Regions from separate parts of the Glaciibacter sp. 2TAF33 genome, predicted to be linked through region 2. Evidence: riboswitches for the same ligand, from Rfam matches in the RefSeq annotation. Region 2 holds a riboswitch; the other holds the start of a gene.
The links. A riboswitch is a leader RNA that binds a small molecule or an ion and turns the genes downstream of it on or off. The one in region 2 is predicted to bind cyclic di-GMP.
Positions count from the first base shown of each region.

Region 1 (10,165 bases), on a different contig from region 2:
GAGGAGGGGTCCGCTGCGGCCGTTCAGGCTGCGATCGACGCTTTTGGCCGAATTGATGGCATCCTGCATAACGCGAGCACTTCACCCAACCTGAGCAGCCCCGACAGGATCGACACGGGGCAGCTTGATCTGGTTCTGCGCATCAACACCTATGCGGGCTTCTGGCTGACGCGCGCGGCATGGCCGCACATGAAAGCGCAGGGGGGAGGGCGCTTCGTGTACGTGGCGTCCCACTCGATTTACGGAGTTGCCGGTTCCTCTATGTATGCCTCGGCGAAGTCCGCGTATATCGGGATGGCGCGGTCCGTCGCTCCCGAGGGGGCGAAGCACAATATTCTCTGCAACGTGATCCTGCCCACCGCACGCACGCGAATGACTGAACGGATGCCGCCATCGGAATACGCGGATTGGCTGTTCGAGACGATGGATCCGGCAAAGGTGTCACTCGGTGCCGCCTATCTGTTGAGCGACGAATGCTCGATCTACGGCGAAATCTTCTCAGTCGGAGGTGGCCGCGTCGCGCGCGTTCGTCTGGCGGAAACGACCGGCGTCATGGGGCCGGCGCTCTCGATAGAGGAGATGCGAGACGCATTCACAACAGTCATGGCCCAGGACGAGTACATCTATCCCAAGGACCAGCAAGAACGCGTCTCGATCGTGCACGCGTCCATGGGTTTCGCGGGCACGCTCCGCGAGGACGCGTACGCGGTCAAGGATGTCGGCTGACCGGTGGCAGAACGGTTGTCGATCCACTAGTCCAGGTCCTAAGAAGGTGAGGAAATCCATGCAACTTGAAAATAAGAGGATCGTCGTCGTCGGCGGCGCAAACGGAACCGGTGCGGCCATTGTCCGTGCCTTCGTCGCGGAAGGCGCAGGCGTCGCGTCGTTGGACATCCGCGATGCGGAGGGCGAATCGGTTGTCAGTGCTGCCAACGGGAAAGGCCCGGGAGAGGGACATTATTTTCACTGTGACGCATCGGTGCGTACCGAGGTGAAGGAAGCGTTTACGTCTGCGGCGGGCGTCCTCGGCGGCATCGACGCGATGGTGGTCACGGCCGGTGTGATGGGCAAGGTACTCGAGCCGGAGTCGATCGATGACGGTGAATTCGACCGGATTATGAACATCAATGTGCGGTCGATATTCGTGACCAACCAGGAGATCTTCCCGTATCTGAAGGAGAACGGTGGCGGCCGCATCATCAATTTCGGTTCCGGTTCTGCTCTTCGCTCCTACCCGTCCGCCGTCCATTACTCGGCGTCGAAAGGTGCTGTGATCTCCTGGACTCGATCCCTCGCGTTCGCCTGGGGTAAGCACAACATCACGGCGAACGTCGTGAACCCGGCGATCGCGCGAACCCTGATGTTCACCGAATCGGCCCAGGAAGCGGCGAGCGAAGGCAAAGAGGCCACCGCGAATCAACTGGAGAGTATGTTCCCGCTCGGTTCGCGGCGCTTCCCGCCGACGAAGGAGGATCTGCCGGTCGGGTTCGGCGACCCGGATGCGGACCTCGCGCCCGTGCTGGTCTTCCTCGTCGGCGACGGTGCCCGCTTCATCACTGCTCAGATCATCCCCATTGACGGGGGATTGACGCCGGGCCGCTGATTCCCACAACAGGTCACAAACAACTGCCATCTGGCGTCGAGTGGGACGTCAATTAACGCGGGAGACCACCGACCGCGCATGGATAACGAGATTGGATACGGCAATGATCAAGGCAGTTTCGCTGCATTCGCGAAACCCGAACCTATCCGTGGAGGAGTTCGTCGAGTACTGGCATACGGTTCACGCGCCGCTCTGCGCGAGGCTCATGCAAGGACTCGGGTTGCGTAGGTACGTCGCGAGTTTTCCGATCATCAACTCACCGAACTTCGGCGGGGTGGGACCCGACTTCGACATCGTGGCCGAGATCTACTTCGATGATCGGGAGTCGCTCGAAGCCGCGCTTTCGTCGCCTCAGTTCAACACGCCGGAACGGATGGCTAGCAGCGCACACCTATTCGACCTGGAGAACAGCCGCAATGCGATCTGCGAAGAGACTTCGTTCCCTGTGTGACTGAGCCTCTCCTCAGACGAAACGCTAGGCTCCAACCTTCACCGAGACGCCGCCGCGTCGTCGACAGGATCGACCCTAATGGCACCAGCGGGACTGGCACGCGGGACCAGTGGTAAGCGTGCATCTGCCAGTCACTGGAACTAGTGGCAACTAGCAGGTGCACACTCCCGCCTATGTGCTGGTCGAGCCTGTCCACATCGGCTGCGAGGTCGTCCCGAAGAGGTGCAGGTAGAGGTCCTAGTCTTTGCCGACGTAGGCGGCGCCGAAAACGCCACCGGTGCACTCCCCGGCAGCGTAGAGGCCCGGAATCACACCAGCCTGCCCGAGCACTTGGGCATCGCGATCGATCCGCAGGCCGTACGCGGTCACGTTGACAAGGGCAGGCCGCATTTCCGCGACGTAGAAGAGTCCGGTGGCAAGAGCTCAGGAATCGCGCGGATTTGCCGAGGTCCCGATCTTCGCCGTCTACAGCCAATTCGTTGTAACGCTCGATCTCGGCTGTCGCTGCATCGACCGGAACTCCCATGAGTCGCAGCGGATCGGGCAAGGATGGCCCGCGGTGGATCGCACTCCGATCGACGAGGTCATCGACGATGTCGGCGACCAGGGTTTGCGGTACCAACTCGCTCGTAAATTCCCCAGACTCCTACTTTTCCCTGCTGTATATCAGGGTGAGCTTGTGCCCGTCGTAGTCATTCTCAGCCCGCTCGAAGTGGCTCCCGAACTCGATTCCTCTTGCGGTGAACGGAATCCCAGGAATAGCATTCAACGTCAGGTGAGACCCGGCGGCGATCGCTAACCCGAATAGCGAGAGCCACCGGGCTTCCTCCTTTATATCGTGTAAAGATGCAGTAGCGCCATGCCATCAGCCGACAAAGGTGTCGGATCAAGATGGGCAGCACCATTTCGGGCAACAGGATCCCTGTCGTAGGCCCTCTCCTAAGTCAAACGGCACCTACACGCTGTCAAGCGGCCCGGGCCGCCCAACCGTCACCCGAGGGAGGGTATACCGGCAGTCTATAGATCGCCTATGATTTTCCTGAGCCCCGCTCATTGAGTGTGTTGCTTCGGCGCGGTGCCTCGTCTGCCTCCTAGGGAGACCGACGAGACTCCGAGCGATGCGTCGTCCCTGATACGCGTCGGGTTACGTGTAGAACCGAAGCATCCGCCGTGACGTGCCGCGCGTAGAACGGGAGACCAACTTGAGAAAGATCGTAGCTGGGACGAGGAAGCCTGAACCCAAGTGCCCGAAGTGCGACTGCCGAACTCGGCTTATCCCAAACCCGTACTTTGGCTCCGGCCTGGCGGTCCACCGCTATCTCCGCGCCTGCTCTCGTTGTGACTGGATTGTCATCGTCAGAGAGCAACCGACTGCACTTTCCCCGACCGCTGAGGACAACGAAGTGAGCAAGCCCAGCGCGAGCGGTCGAGGGATCTGGAAACGCAGGCGAGAGAGCTAGCGGGATGCGCAGGCGCTAGATCCGGGCTCCTCGGCTCGGTTCCAATCTGCTTGACCTGACCTGCACGGCTTTATACGCCGAGCCGTCCGTCCGACCCTCCCTGCTATCGCCGAGCCACGTCCCGACAATCACTCGGCCCCGCTCGTCGCGTGGAGATGAGTGATCCCAATACCGCGCGTCGAGCCAGACGGAACCGTTGCGATACTGGCTGATGTAGCAGACGTGTGAGCCGGCCCATGAGAGCTTTCAACCTCCAGGGCAGAGTATGCGCTCAGCGGCGCGCACCGATGTGTGAGGACTGGTTCATCACCCGATGCTGCTCATGCCGTTTGCTTCAAGTGACGCAGGATGGTGGCTGCGTCGCCGGGGCGTCCGAGAAGATAACCCTGCGCCCGGTCGCACCCCGCAGCGCGGACAGCCGCCAACTGCGCCTCCGTCTCGACGCCTTCCGCGATCACGCGAAGTGAGAGGCCGTGGCCGAGTCCCACTATGCCCGCGAGGAACGGGGATACAGCACTGCTGGTCTGCTCAGTCGTGAAAGCTCTGTCGATCTTTACCTCGGTCACTGGCATCCGTTGCAACTGGGTAAGCGAAGAGAAGCCTGTTCCGAAGTCGTCGATCGAAAGCCCGGCGCCAAGCTCACGCAACTCTCGTAGCACGGTGCGGAGAACGGCGTGGTCGGTGACAACCTGGCTCTCGGTAATTTCGATGGTCAGAGATGCGGCCGGGAAGCCCGTCTGGTGCAATGCTTCTTTGACCTGCGAAAGAAAGTCGGGGGCACTGAGCTGGGCCACCGAGACATTGACGGCCATTTCGACAGGAAGGCCGGCCTTGTGCCAACTCGCGCCCGTGCGCGTGGCCTCCTGAAGAACGTGCGTTCCGACTTCCCGGATGAGCCCGCTCTCTTCAGCGATGGGGATGAAGGAAGCGGGGGAGATCATTCCGAGCTCCGGATGCTCCCACCGCACCAAGGCCTCAACGCCAACTATGCTGCCGTTGGCCAGGTCAATTTGGGGTTGGTAATGGACTCGCAATTCACCGCGGCCGGCGGCTCCGCGAAGGTCAGTCTCCAACCGGAGCCGTTCAGTGTCCGCTTGGTCCGGGTTAATGTGGCCGGTGATGGTTGCCTTCGACCGGTGCAGGTCAAGGTCTGCCAACTCCATCATTCTTTGGGCCGGTTTCCCGAAAGCTCCGGCCTCCTCGATGGAAGGTCCGGTGCTTGTGGCAACACCGATAGCCACATCCGCGAATAACATCTCACTGCCGATACGCAGGGGTTCTGCGAACGACTGGCGTATTTCGGCAATGATCATGGCTGCACGGTCGACGGCGTCGGGGCATAACGCCAGTACGGCAAATTGGTCCCCATTGATACGGGCCACGATGTCCCCGCCGTCAACGCAACGTCCCAGCCGCGTCGCGACCTGGCGAAGGACTTCATCGCCGGCCCCGTGCCCCAGACTCTCGTTGAAACGCTTGAAACGGTTGATGTCGCAAAGAAGCACTCCGACGGAGTGACCAGCTCCGGATGCCTTCCCCAACGCCCTCTGAAGTTCCTCTTCGAACAGGGTCCGGTTAGCGAGACCGGTGAGCGGGTCGCGCAGTGCCTTCCAGCGCGCTTCTTCCATCAGCTGCGCATTGTGGAGGGCTACCGACGCGAGGCCAGCCAAGCCCGACAATCGTTGGACAGCCGCGTGATCGAGCGAGCGCGGAGGGTTGCCGTCCCAGTGTGCGATGACAAGGCCCCGGAAGTCTTCGTTTGTGAGGATGGGTATCGCTAGAAGCGCTTTCAACTCGAAGTGGTCGAGCATTGACTGGGCCCAGTCTGAGCCTCGCCCGTCGATGAGCAGCGGGGCGGGGCAGATCAGCATGTCGCTGAGTTCGGGGCTCTCCTGTGTGGTGAGAACAAAGTCGGAGAGTTTCTGCGCGAGGGCTCCCCGCCATCCAGTGGCACCATGAAAGCGGAGTTGTGCGGTGCCTGAGTCCCAGAGAGCCACACCCGAGCGATTAGCCCCCGACAGCACGAGCGCTGCCTCTGACATAGACTGCGCGACGTCGTCAACCGTGTACTGCTCGGAAAGGGACCGGGCGGCCTCCAACAGCATCTCGGCCGTTTCCCGCTGCTCACGTGATTCGGCCAGCAGGATGGTCATTTCTATGCCGGCGGCGGCGTGATGCGCATATGCCGCCAGCATGATGTGGTCGTCCGAGGAAAAGTGAGCGTCTTGGGGGGCGATTGCAATCAGGGTCCCGTAGCTGTGTGTTCCCGAGGCCACTGGGGCGGCGAGAACATTTCCTCCGAAGTCCTTGTCGCGGTCGTGGCCATGGGCGTGGCGCCCCGTGCGGGTAAGCGCCTCCGCTGCCACTTCACGATCGCCTCGCGACCGGGAATGCGTCAGCCCGTTGGGGAGTTGTATAGCCAAGTCGTGGCGGAGAGCGGGAACCGCATCGGCTGCCCCAACAATGACACGATCGAGCACGTCGTGCAGTGAGCCACCTAGAGCCAAGTGTTTCGCCGCGATTTCGAGCGCCCGGAGCCTGTCCTGCTCAGGGTTGACGGAATCGACTGCAGGATGTTCCGCCATTTGTGCGCGCATTTGTGCAACTTCTCTCGCTTCGGCAGCCCGGCCGACCCGAAGGGTCCCGTGGCTTTGCGTCCCCGACTTGCGCCGGGTTTGCTATTTACGTTGAGGTAGTGCGGGCGAATGCACCGCCCTGATGATTCCGGGAGGGTGCGGGAATGTCCACTCTCTTTGAGGCTACTAATGAGCACTCCTCGTCCGGAGTTCTTGCTCTACCCCAATTCTAGGTACGGCTGGTGAGACGTGGATTGAGCGGGCCGCCGACACAGCGATGATCGTCGCGGACCGCTGGTCGAGGCCTCCGTCCTCATTGCGATTGCGTGTGAGGTCGAGGAACGCTTCGAGTGCGTTCGGATTGAGCGATGCCTCCCGAAGCAAGGTGATCAGCGACTAATTGTGTCTGATGGGCGTTCGCCGAACCGTTGCCGGTATGCGGCCGCGAAGCGGCCGAGATGCACGAATCCCCAACGCGCCGCTACCTCGGTCACTGTCGCGGCACCGGGCTCGGTGGCTACGAGTTCCTTGTGCACCTGCTCAAGCCGGAAATCGCGAAGGTATCTCATCGGGGACGTGCCAACTGAACGGCGGAAGTTCTCCTGCAGGCTGCGCACGCTGGTCGAGGAAGCGGCGGCGAGCTCCGCCGTAGTCCACGCGTGGGCTGGACGCGCTCGCATCAGGTCTACTGCCTCAGAGACCGAATGTCCGCCCGCGTGGGGCGGAGTGGCCCGAAGTACTTCCGAGTAGTTGTGAGGTTGCGCGAGCAGCAGGCTGTGAATCAACACTTGTTCAAGACGGTGCGCGGCGAGCGGGTGCTGGAGCATGCCGTCATCTTGGTTGGACGCGGCGTCGATTAGTCGGAGTGCCCGCAACACTGTGCGTCCGGGCGGAGAGGCGAGGTCCAGGGCCATTGAGAATTCCAGTGGCCTCTTGAGGCTGTGTCCCAGGAGGCTCTCCAGTTCGAACTGTAGTCCCGCCTTCGGGAGCATGAGTGCGATCTGGGCGAAGTCGTCGTCGCAATCGAGATCGACGGGAAGGCCGGGTGCGAAAATTGCGGCGGTTTGCGGGGTCCCGTGCACGGGGTCACGCGGGCCGGCTTGCATCCTCGCCTTGCCTGCGACGGGAATGTCGACATGATAGTTCGCAGCTTCCACGGTCTGAATTCGCATGGCGTCCCCGAATTGCAGGTACCCCGCCGTCACGCGTCCAACCTTGATTACATTCAGGGACATGTCGAGGGAGGTCGAAGCGGATGCCGACGGGAAGTCCATCGGTAGGTACACCTCGCTCAGCGTCCGGCGTGCCACGTCGAGGTCCCGGCAGGAGACGACGGGATGACGGCTGAACACCTCACGAGACGTCGACTGCATACTGTGATTCTGGCGTAGGGAAGGCTCCGTAGGCGTTGTGCCGCTCCATTCCGCGTTATTGGGATCCCGTGCACCGCGCTTTTCGGATTTCGTCTGCATTTCCGGACCGTTAGCTTGGAAGGACCACGCTCCGGACCCGGTCGGGCCCCGTTGCATGGCTGCACGGTGTCCCTCTTTTTTCGGGTAAGGGGGACGCCGTGCATTCCGAACGCTGCGACCTAACTGCAATGGACTAGGACGCTCGTTTCAAATCAGGCCTTGATGGCACATCGCCTCGCTAGACGGGGTGGGTCACAGGAGTCGATTTGCCCCGATCTGAACCGCGCCTGGAGCACTCCAACCGAATTATCCCGAGGACGCAGCCGTGGTTCCGAACGGCATACATTTCCGTCGCGCATCGATGCGCTCCCTCATCCTCTGAAAGTTGTAGAGCACTTATGCGCGCGCCCAATCGTCGGCTGTACCAGTCAGTCTCGCGACCGTTGCGGCAATGTCGGCGTATGGTCCTGGGTCCGCTGTTTTGGGCGTGGTTCAAAGCCGAAACGCAGGACCGGCGCGACTGGCTTTACCCGACCGGGCCATCCGAGATCACGATTGCCGGAACTGACCCCGCCCACATCCTCATAATTGGTGACGGCCCCGCAGCGGGTTTCGGCGTGCGGACCCACCAGCTCGGTGTGGCTGGGCATTTGGCCAGACATCTCTTCGAATTCCTCGAGCGCGGCGTAGTGGTGACTGTCGCGGCACAACCGGGTGCGTCGGCTCGCTCGACCCTCAAACGCATTGGCGACATGGACGTCGACGGCTACGACTCAATCGTGCTCATGCTCGCCACCACGGATGCTTCTTGCCTCACAGCTCGGCGTAGTTGGCGGCGCAACATGGTCTGTTTGGTGCGCGCCTTGGAATCTGCGGATGCATCCCTGTTCGTGACGAGCGCCGCCAGCCTGCACCTGGCCAAACGGCTCTCACCCCTCGCGCGCGTGGTTACTGGCGGGCACGCGCGAACCCTCAACGTCGAGACCAGTCGAATCTGCGCACAATCAAACACGACAATGATTCCGTTGGATACCGTTTCATCTCTCACATCCCGCACCTATGCGAAGTGGGGCCGCCGCATCGGTACACACGTCGCCGACTCGCTGAACAAGGGAACAGTGCAACCGCCTTCCAAACCGCATCGAAGTGAACTCCCGCGCAGCGTGCAGCTCACCGGACAGGCCGCCGCATGAACCCGAGGCGACTCCGCGCCGCGAAGCCGGAGCCAGTTTGCCCAAAATGCGGATCTCGGACCCGCCTCATTCCAAACCCGCACTTCGGAGTCGGGCTAGCGGTGCACCGCTATTTACGGTCATGCGGGCGCTGCGACTGGATTGTGATCGTGAACAACCAACCCGCCCGCCCGCCCGCACCTCCGACCGCGGCCCCGGTCGAGCACGTCAAGTCAACGCATGTGCTCGGCCGCCTCCGAAATCGCCGCGGCAAGACCACCACACATCAGAGCGATGTGCCGTCCGGGCTCGAGGCGACCCGGGCGCCGTCGACGCGCGAGAATGCACCACGCGAAGGGGAATGACGAACACAATGGGTATCGGCGGACCGGTCGCCGAGGCGGTCTGGCAGCCGGAGATGTCACAGCGTCACAGCGCCGAGCAGGCGGCCCAGAATGCCCCGGAGCCGCGCACGATGTTGGCCATGCACAGGGCGATGACACCCGGCGATGCTCGCGTTCGCCACAGGTGGAGTGTGGCGAAGCCCACGCCCAGCCCGGTGATGATCCACCAGTACACCGGGCTCGTCGAGCCGGCGATGACCGTTGGTCCAAAGAGGCCGTCACCGATCAGGATGACGCCAGCGGGGTGACCGTTAGGGCTTGCCACGCTGCCACACCGTATCTCACGAGGGCGTCCAGGTGTTGCTGGGGCGCAGCATCTGGCTGTAGCAAGCTCGCACGCACGAAGCGTGAGGAATAGGATCTCGCCATGGACAGCCAGGAGAACGGCAAGAGCGACGTCCAGAAACCGGCCACGGGCACCGCGGCACAAGCCGCCGCCGCCTGGACCCCGCCGGAAGCCATGACTGGCCGCGCCAGCCCCGCGAAAGCCGCGGTCGGCGACAAGCCGGTCTTCGCGTACATCGCCAGCCTGCCGCAGCCGCAGCGGGGCGTCGCCGAAGCGGTCGATGCGCTGGCGGCCACGACGCTGCCCGACCTCCAGCGCTCTGTGAAGTGGGGCATGGCGTACTACGGCGTCGGCGACGGGTGGTGCTTCAGCTGCGGCGGCTTCGCCGGCCATGTGAAGCTCATGTTTATCAATGGCGCGGCGCTCGAGCCGGTACCGCCGGTGACGCCGGTGGGGATGGGCAAGGCGACACGGGGTGTGGAGCTCGAGTCGGTGGACGACCTTGACCAACGCCAGATCGCGGCGTGGATGGAACAGGTCGCGTCCGTGCCGGGTGTCGGCGGCAAGAAGCGCTGAATACATCGCAGCCAAATCTCTCCATCCGGCCAGATGCTTCGCATCGCCAAATCTCTCCTGCGTCTATAGTTGGCCCGACTTGGTGTCCAACGACGAAATCGATGACGCGGGGTTCAACTGGCTAAGGCGCCCTAGAAGAACGGCTTACCGAGAAGCAGCCAGCGTCGGCGACAGCTGAGATAGTGTTGCCCCGTGAAGCGTATCTGGCCCTTCCTCGTTCCAGGC
Region 1 covers NZ_JBFRFS010000004.1:165,460-175,624, reverse strand. Annotated here, with positions in the region: gene AB4Y94_RS05120 (SDR family NAD(P)-dependent oxidoreductase) at 1-726, shown strand, start outside; gene AB4Y94_RS05115 (SDR family NAD(P)-dependent oxidoreductase) at 773-1,603, shown strand; gene AB4Y94_RS05110 (EthD domain-containing protein) at 1,707-2,054, shown strand; partial or broken gene AB4Y94_RS05105 (FAD-binding protein) at 2,292-2,447, opposite strand; gene AB4Y94_RS05100 (hypothetical protein) at 2,467-2,853, shown strand; gene AB4Y94_RS05095 (putative bifunctional diguanylate cyclase/phosphodiesterase) at 3,835-6,111, opposite strand; cyclic di-GMP riboswitch class I at 6,130-6,204, opposite strand; gene AB4Y94_RS05090 (AraC family transcriptional regulator) at 6,480-7,463, opposite strand; gene AB4Y94_RS05085 (hypothetical protein) at 7,964-8,695, shown strand; gene AB4Y94_RS05080 (DUF6518 family protein) at 9,104-9,343, opposite strand; gene AB4Y94_RS05075 (DUF1801 domain-containing protein) at 9,446-9,940, shown strand; gene AB4Y94_RS05070 (hypothetical protein) at 10,133-10,165, shown strand, end outside.
Region 1: linked by a shared signal. The riboswitch ahead of AB4Y94_RS05095 (putative bifunctional diguanylate cyclase/phosphodiesterase) and the one ahead of AB4Y94_RS02100 (putative bifunctional diguanylate cyclase/phosphodiesterase) in region 2 are both predicted to bind cyclic di-GMP.

Region 2 (8,733 bases):
CACACGCGAGTCATGCTGCCACGCTATCCGACGGACCAGCGAACGGTTGCGTGACGCGGGAAGTTAGCGGTGTGATGTCCCGCAAGGGGCACCTGAGTGAGAATCCTTTGCGGGCAGGGCAAATGCGAACCTCTAGGTCAAGTGCTTCATGGCGGCCAACGACCGCGGGGGAGGGTCGGTAGAGCGTCCGGCTTACGGACATCTAGCTCTGCGGGGGGCAGGAACTAACTCCGCAAACTTGTCGTGCAGCACTCCCTCGGTGTTCCTTCGGGCCTCCGATCAGACGCGGTAAGGCTGAAGGAGTTGGGCGAACCGTGCTTTCAGCGAGTCGAGCAGTGAGCCCTCACGATGTATGGCCCAGCTGATCATGGCTCCGTGATAGGTGACTTCGACCATCTCGGCCAATTCGTTGAGATCGGTCCCGGGCCGAAGTTCCTCATTTGCCGCGGCCTCACGCAGACGTTCGACGATCTTGGCGCGCAGCCGGATAGCGCCGGCCCGGGTTGACTCATGGAACTCGCTGTCGGTAAGGGCGATCTGGAGCAGGGATACCGAATTGGCCATCTCTTCGGGCGACGTCCCGGCTTCCACGGCATGAACGAGTCCAGCGATCAGCTGATCGAGAGCCGGTCCGTCTGATGAGTGCTCATCCATGCCGCCCACCCAGCGCTCGATCGCCCATCTGTCGGCGGCCAGCAGGAGGGCCCGCTTCGATCCGAATCGCTGCACCAAAGTCGAGGCGGACAGCCCGACTTCGGCCCCTGCCGTGGCGAGCGTGAAGCGTTCCGGTCCGATGCGCTGCACGAGCCGGAGGACGCCAGCCAACACTGCCTCGTCGCTCAAGATCTTGATCCGCGGCATCAGGCGCCCACATCCGGGAAACCATCGTCGACGATCGAACGGCGGGCCTTGGCATCCACGGTTCCCCAGTCCGGCGAAGCCCCGTCGAGGTCCACGACCCCGTACTCGTGCATCAGATCCCAGGAGCCGAGGCATGTGCCAGCGAATCGGGTGCGTCCCGGATCGGTGGCCAGCGCGGCCAGTCCCCGTCCCAGCAGGTGAGGTGTCTCTGAGTGCACGAAGAACCCGCCCCCGAAGTCGCTCGCCTCCCGCCAGTTCTGTTCCGTCACGCCAATGAGTTCGAGCATCGCCTCCGATCGAAGGAATCCCGGTGTCACACTAAGCGCCATCGCGCCGCTGTCCGAGAGCTCAGCGTTGAGGGACTCGGCCAGCCTCACAACGGTGGACTTCACGATGTCATAGCCGATGTTGCCGCGGTAGGGAACCTGGCCCTTTCCATCGCCAACCTCGACGACCAGTCCGGCATCGCTCTGCAACACCAGCGGGAGAAGATAGTGGGAGGTGATCACATGGGTTTCCACCCCGTTGCGGATCACGGCGAGGGTGTCTCCGAGCGGATGCTCCCAAAACTTCTTCTCCCAGTCCACCAGATGGTCGCCGCCCCAGATGTCGTTGACCAAGATGTCGACCCGACCCGACTCGGAGCGAATGCGCTCCGCGAGGGCTGCGACCTCATTGGGCTTGCTGTGGTCACACCGGACTGCGATGCCAGTTCCGCCTGCTGCGGTGACTCTCTCGGCGGTTCCCTCGATCGTCTCCGGCCGGTCCATGACGGATCGGCCCTCTCTCGTGCTCCGGCCCGTGCCGTAAACCGTTGCGCCCCGCGCGCCAAGTTCGATGGCGATCGCGCGTCCGGCCCCTCTTGTCGCTCCAGCCACCACAGCGATACGGCCTGCAAGGTCATGTGTTTTCATGCCATCGATGATAAATGAATGAGCATTTATATATCAACCTGTCCCGAGCCGGTCTAGAAGCAGAAGATCAGGGTCGCCACGCAGATCAGTAGCATCCCCGTTGCATTGACGAAGAGGTTACGGCCGAAATCATGCGCCCGCACATGCCCCGCGATCGCGACAAGGAAGTAGGCAACGAGGCAGGAGGTCGTAACGATGCCGAGCACAGGCATCCAGATGCCAGCGATCAATCCGGCGGCGGCAGCGAATTTGATCACCGGCATGAGTCGCCAATATTTGCGCGGCCACTGCACGTCCATGAAGCACTGTGCGATGAACGCGGCCGGGCGGAGGCAAAGAATGCCATCGACGAAAGTGATCAGAGCGAGAACGAGAATCGGCCACGAGGGATCCGGTAATAACGTCATCACAGAACCGTACCATACGGTATGGTACGGTTCTTAGATGGTAGCTAAGGATCGCTGGATCGAGGAAGGTCTGGTTGTGCTGCGGGAGCAGGGAATTGGGGGGCTACGCGTTGATCGCGTTGCCCGTCGATTGGGCCTCACGAAGGGGTCGTTCCATCACCACTTCAGCGGTGTCGACGACTATCACCGCTCGCTTCTCGAGCGGTACGAGTCGGACGCCGTCGCGGTCATCGAGACCGCTGTGGCGTCACTTGATCACTTGTCCGCGGAACGAGCCCTGATGGAGGCTCCCTCGTACGCTCCCGTCGACCCTGGACTGGAGGCTGCCATCCGAGGGTGGGGCTCCCACGACGAGGCGGCGCGTGCAACGTTGGGACGGATCGATGCCGCGCGACTGCAGGCCCTCATTCGACTTTGGCAAGGTGTCGTCACCGACCCCACCATGGCCCGAACGGCCGCGATGATTCCATACCTGATTACCATCGGAGCATCCGTCACCGTGCCCACGCCAACACAGGAGGAAATTGGCGACATCTTCGCTCTTCTCGCAGCCCTTGTTCCCTTGGTTCCGGGAACCCGGCCCGATCCCGCTCGCAGCGGCGATGGCTCTATCACGTGACTCGCATCGCCGATGGGTGAGGGCAGAGCCGTCCGCACGCTGAGTCGAACATGGCGACTATGCGGTTGACTATTTCGACGAATGGTGCGCCGGGCGTCGACTCCCCGCCATAGACCCACCAGCCTGCCCGAACTGCATGCACCGATGCGAGGCGGCGGGCTCGGTCGAGCATCCGTTCTGGTGGTGCCCGTCCTGCAAGGTCGTCGTGTTGTCGACGCGCTAGGCGTTGTCTACCAGGTAGCGGACGGCTGCGCGCTAATCGTCGGTTGACCCATCATCGTGACCGGCATCCTCGTGTCCAGGCGGTCGCGTGGCAACACCCTCTTCACTGCCGGTATGCGATTCCATCAGGAGGCCGAGGTAGCTGGCTCCCTCGTAAACTTCCCAGACTCCTACTTTTCCCTCGTTATGCATCAAGGTGAGCTTGTGCGCGTCGTAGTCATAGATTGCGTGGGCATGCCGCAGGTGTGCCATGCAACGATGATAGGCATCCCCCAGGGCAGACCGTAGGGCTTTGCAGGGCATTTATACGCTCAGCGCGCCTGATCTGAGGCAGGAGCGAGATTCCTCTTGCGGTCCACGGAAACGCAGGAATAACATTCAGCATCGGGCGAGACCCGGTGACTTTCGCTAACCCGAATAGACGAGAGCCACCGGGCTTCGTCCTTTATAGCGTGTAGAGAGGGAATAGCGCGAGCTAGCGGGATGCGTTGGCGCTAGATTCTTGCTCCACTGCGCGCGTCGAACGCGCTTGACCTGACCGGCACCGGTTGATACTCGGAGCCATCCAGCCGCCCGTCTTTGCTGTCCCCGAGCCACGTTCCGCTGATCACCCGGCCGCGGTTGTCTCGCGGGTCGACGATCACCGCGGGTAGTTGACAGTGCCGGTTTGTCGGGACTCGCGTCAACGCCTTCGAACCGTCGGACAGCATTAATGTGACGACGATCTCAGGCATAGTTGTAGGCGCTCCTTGCGGGTTGGGGATTCATCGACCGTATCGGGAACGCCCGCTCCTGTGACATCCCCCGTTCTAGGAGAGTGTCGCTCGAAGGCTCCTGCAAGCGTCGCTGCCCGGGCCGAAGCGCTGAGGAGCTGCCATTGCCTTTCCCGAAACTGATCCGCTACAAGTTTGTTCTTGCTCTTTACAGCGGCTTCTTCCATCGCACGTTTGACGACCGGTGTCCGAGCGTTCCCTGAGCAGGTGCGGCGCTGACTCATTCTGCGGTGGTCTTACGCCGGCGCTTTCGAAAGCCGCGGCGATCAGGCGTTGGCTTGACGCCCTCGACCTCGACCGGGGCAGAATTCGTAGGCGCCGGCGGCCTGGTGGGTTGCTCGCGAACGATGGCGATCCAGTCGCATTTCAGGCATACACGCAAATAGCGGTGTACCGCGAGCCCGACTCCGAAGTGCGGGTTTGGGCGCAACGCCGTGCGCGAGCCGCACAGCGGGCAAAGCGGTGCGGGCTTCTCAGCGTTGGGATGCCTCGGGTTCATACAGAGGCCCTCTCTATGTGCTGCACCCTGCGCGGGAGCTCGCGTCGGCGCGGCGGTTTGGAGGACGCTTGTTGAGTTCGCTTGTGCAGGGAGTCTGCGACATGCGCACCGATGCGGCGGCCCCACATGGCGTAGGTGCGGGATGTGAGGTCTGAGGCGGCATCCAATGAAATCATCGGGGTGTTTGTCTGGGCGCAGATACGCCGGGTCTCGGCATTGAGCGTTCGCGCGTGCCTGCCAGTGAGCCGTCGCGCGAACGGCGAAAGAGGCCGCGCCAAGTGCAGGCTTGCCGCGCTCGTCACGCACATGGATGGAGCGTCCGCAGCTATAAGGGTGCGCACCAGCGCGGTCATGTTGCGCCGCCAACTCCGCCGAGATGTGAGGCAGAACGCGTCGGTTGTGGCGAGCATGAGCACGATGGAGTCATACCCGTCGACGTCCATATCATCGAGGCGTTTGAGGGTCGAACGCGCCGACGCGGCCGGCTGCGCCAGGACCGTGACGACCACACCGCGGGCGAGGAGCCCGCCGAGATGTCTGGCCAAATGCCCAGCGATACCCAGCTGGTGGGTTCTCACGCCGAAACCCGCCGCGGGACCGTCGCCAATAACCAGGATCCGGGCGGGGTCGATTCCGGCGATATTCACCTCGGGTTGTCCTGTCGGGTAGAGCCATCCCTGTCGCTCCAGAGTCTCGGCCTTGAACCATGCCCAAAAGAGCGGCGCCAAGACTGTGCGTCGTGCCTGACGGAGCCGGTGCGAAACGGACTGGTCTAGCCGACGTGTGGGCGCGCGCATGTCACGCCTTCTGCTTAATGTGACGCAGGGTGGCGGCTGCGTCGCCGGGGCGTCCGAGGAGATAGCCCTGGGCCCGGTCGCACCCCGCGGCGCGGACAGCGGCCAACTGTTCCTCGGTTTCGACGCCTTCTGCGATCACGCGAAGTGAGAGGCCGTGGCCGAGTCCCACGATGCCCGCGACGAACGGGGAGACAGCGCTGCCGGTCTGCTCTGTCGTGAAAGCCCTATCGATCTTTATCTCGGTCACTGGCATTCGTTGCAACTGGGTAAGCGAGGAAAAGCCTGTTCCGAAGTCGTCGATCGACAGCCCGGCGCCCAGCTCACGCAACTCTCGTAGCACGGTGCGGAGAACGGCGTGGTCGGTGACAACCTGGCTCTCGGTAATTTCGATGGTCAGTGAGGCGGCCGGGAAACCCGTTTGGTGCAGGGCTTCCTTGAGCTGCGAAAGGAAGCTGGGGGCGCTGAGTTGGGCCACCGAGACGTTGACGGCCATTTCTATCGGGAATCCGGCTGCGTGCCATTTCGCACCCGTTTGGGTCGCTTCCTGAAGAACGTGGAAACCAACCTCGCGGATGAGCCCGCTCGCTTCAGCGATGGGGATGAAGGAGGCGGGGGAGATCATTCCGAGTTCCGGATGCTCCCACCGCACCAAGGCCTCGACCCCAACGATGCTGCCGTTGGCCAGATCGATTTGGGGTTGGTAATGAACCCGTAATTCGCCGCGGCCGGCGGCTCCGCGAAGGTCGGTCTCCAGCCGGAGCCATTCAGCGTCGGCGTGGTCTGTGTGGATGTGACCGGTGATGGTTGCTTTTGACCGGTGCAGGTCAAGGTCTGCCAACTCGATCATCCTTTGGGCGGGTTTCCCGAAGGCGCCGGCTTCCTCGATGGAAGGTCCGGTGCTTGTGGCAATGCCGATAGCCAGGTCCGCGAATAACTTCTCGCTGCCGACGCTCAGGGGTTCTCTGAACGTCTGGCGTATCTTCGCGGCGATCGTGGCGGAGCGGTCGACGGCGTCGGCGCCTATTGTCAGTACGGCGAATTGGTCTCCGTTGATACGGGCCACGATGTCGCCGTCGTCAACGCAATGTCCGAGTCGCGTCGCGACCTGCCGGAGGACCTCATCGCCGGCGCCGTGTCCCAGGCTCTCGTTGAACCGCTTGAAACGGTTGATGTCGCAAAGAAGCACTCCGACGGAGTGACCAGTTACGGCGGCCTTACCCAGCGCTGCCTGAAGTTGCTCCTCGAACAGGGTCCGGTTAGCGAGGCCGGTGAGTGGATCCCGTAGCGACTTCCAGCGCGCGTCTTCCATCAGTTGCGCATTGTGGAGGGCTACCGACGCGAGGCCGGCCAAGCCCGACAGGCGTTGGACAGCCGCGTGATCGAGCGAGTGCGGAGCGTCGCCGTCCCAATGCGCGATCACGAGGCCCCGGAAGTCTTCGTTTGTGAGGATGGGTATCGCTAGAAGCGCTTTCAACTCGAAGTGGTCGAGCATTGACGTGGCCCAGTTTGAGCCTCGCCTGTCGATGAGCAGCGGGGTGGGGTTGATCAGCATGTCGTGGAGTTCGGGGCTCTCCTGTGTGGTGAGAACAAAGTCGGAGAGTTTCTGCGCGAGGGCTCCCTGCCATCCAGTGGCACCGTGAAAGCGGAGTTGTGCGGTGTCCGAGTCCCAGAGAGCCACACCCGATCGATTAGCCCCCGACAGCATGAGCGCCGCCTCGGACATGGACTGCGCGACGTCGTCGACCGTGTACTGCTCGGAAAGGGACCGCGCGGCCTCCAACAGCACCTCGGCGGTCTCCTGCTCCTCGCCTAACTCGGCCAGCAGGTTGGTCATCTCTATACCGGCGGCAGCGTGGTGCCCGTATGCCGCCAGCATGGTGCGGTCCTCCGAAGAGAAGTAGGCGTCTTCGGGGGCGAGTGCTATCAGGGTTCCATAAGTATGTGTGTCCGAGGCCACCGGGACGGCGAGGACTTTCCCTCCGGACTCCTTTTCCGGGTCGTCACCCCGCAATTGGATGAGAGCCTCCGCTCCCGCTTCACAATCACATCGCCCTTCGCAATCACATCGCCACCGTGAATACTTCGACCCGTCGGGGAGTTCTATGGCCAAGTCGTGGCAGAGGGCGGGAACCGCGTCGGCTGCGCCGACAATGATGCGATCCAGGACGTCGTGCAGTGAGCCGCCAGCAGTCAGGTCCTTTGCGGCCAATTCGAGGAACCGAAGCCTGTCTGGTTCAGGGTCGCTGGACTCAATTTCTGCAGGATGTTCCGCGACGTGAGCGCGCATTGGTGGAACTTCTCTCGGCTTGGCAGCCCGGCTAACCCGAAGGGTCCCGTGGCTTTGCGTCCCTGCCTTGCGGCGGGTTTGCTATTTACATTGAGGGGTTCGGGCCTACGCGCCCTCATGTTAAATCATGCAGGGCGGCTAATGGTGCACTCTCACTTCCAATTTACCCGGGCATCAATTGCCGTGGTTCGATTCTCTGCCCCAGTTCGGGGGTGTAGGGTGCCAGCCGCAAGCTGCGAGGGTGAAAGTACGGGGCGCTCCGTGCCTGCTAGAGCCGATGCCAGCCGACGGTTTTCGGGCTTCCAGCACTTGCCGTCGCTCGAGATGATCGATGAGGCGCATGCGCATGTTTCGCGAATAACGACTCTAGACTCACTTTCACTTTGCGGCGGTGGCAACTGACCGCACCGAACAGGGACTTACCGGAGGACGTGTTCAAGCGAGTGATCGGCTTCGCTCAGATTAGCGCCACGGATTCTTGTCTCCGATCGATATGCAGGAGTGCGGAGTGAAAGACTTCGACTTGATTCTTGCCATGCGCTTTGGCGGCATACATCGCGATGTCTGCCTGGTGCACGAGTTCCTTAAGGCCAGTTCCGGTTGTGAACGTGGTGATCCCGATGCTGGCTCCGATACCGACGTGGTGTCCGTCCAGCACATAGGGCGCCGCGAGTTCAACCACAAGGCGCTTGGCGAAGGCAACCGCGTGGAGACCCGTCGTCTCGCGCAAGAGCACGGCAAATTCATCCCCGCCCAGCCGTGCGCACAGATCTTCGGAGCGGATCCCGTCCCGGAGCCTAGAAGCCACCTCGATGAGGAGGTCGTCTCCCACACGGTGACCGAGGCCGTCGTTGATGTCCTTGAAGTCGTCCAGGTCGATGAACATCAGGTGCAGGCTATCGGGTCGGACGGACTCGTCGATGATTCCGGACAACTGCCTGGTAAATGAAGCACGATTGTCCAGCCCGGTCAGGGCGTCCATACGGGCCTGCGCCGCGAGCTCACGATAAGCCTGGCTGTTCCTCAAGGCCAACACGATCTGGGTGACCAGAGTGCGGATGGAGAGGATGGCCTCGTCCGGGATTGACTTCGGCGCGCCCACCAACAGCCAGCCATCCTCCTCGTCCGCGCTCAGATTCAGACATTTCCACATTAGGGGAGTTCCCACAGCCCTGTTCAGGGGCACCGGATCGCAAATGCGGGCGTTCCCGCCGTCCACGGCGAGTATCTCGGCCGGAAAGGTCTCCCGGAGAAACATGAAGTCTCCGGCGGCGCCGTCGACGGTCAAGTTGGACCCATCACGCCCAACTTGAATAACCCGCAGCCCCGGCGTCGCGACACAGAACTCGGTCAG
Region 2 covers NZ_JBFRFS010000002.1:98,521-107,253, reverse strand. Annotated here, with positions in the region: gene AB4Y94_RS02140 (DUF6578 domain-containing protein) at 1-14, opposite strand, end outside; gene AB4Y94_RS02135 (TetR/AcrR family transcriptional regulator) at 280-861, opposite strand; gene AB4Y94_RS02130 (SDR family oxidoreductase) at 861-1,775, opposite strand; gene AB4Y94_RS02125 (DoxX family protein) at 1,829-2,182, opposite strand; gene AB4Y94_RS02120 (TetR/AcrR family transcriptional regulator) at 2,220-2,801, shown strand; gene AB4Y94_RS02115 (hypothetical protein) at 3,057-3,275, opposite strand; gene AB4Y94_RS02110 (hypothetical protein) at 3,518-3,757, opposite strand; gene AB4Y94_RS02105 (GDSL-type esterase/lipase family protein) at 4,292-4,942, opposite strand; gene AB4Y94_RS02100 (putative bifunctional diguanylate cyclase/phosphodiesterase) at 5,094-7,379, opposite strand; cyclic di-GMP riboswitch class I at 7,398-7,472, opposite strand; gene AB4Y94_RS02095 (diguanylate cyclase domain-containing protein) at 7,837-8,733, opposite strand, start outside.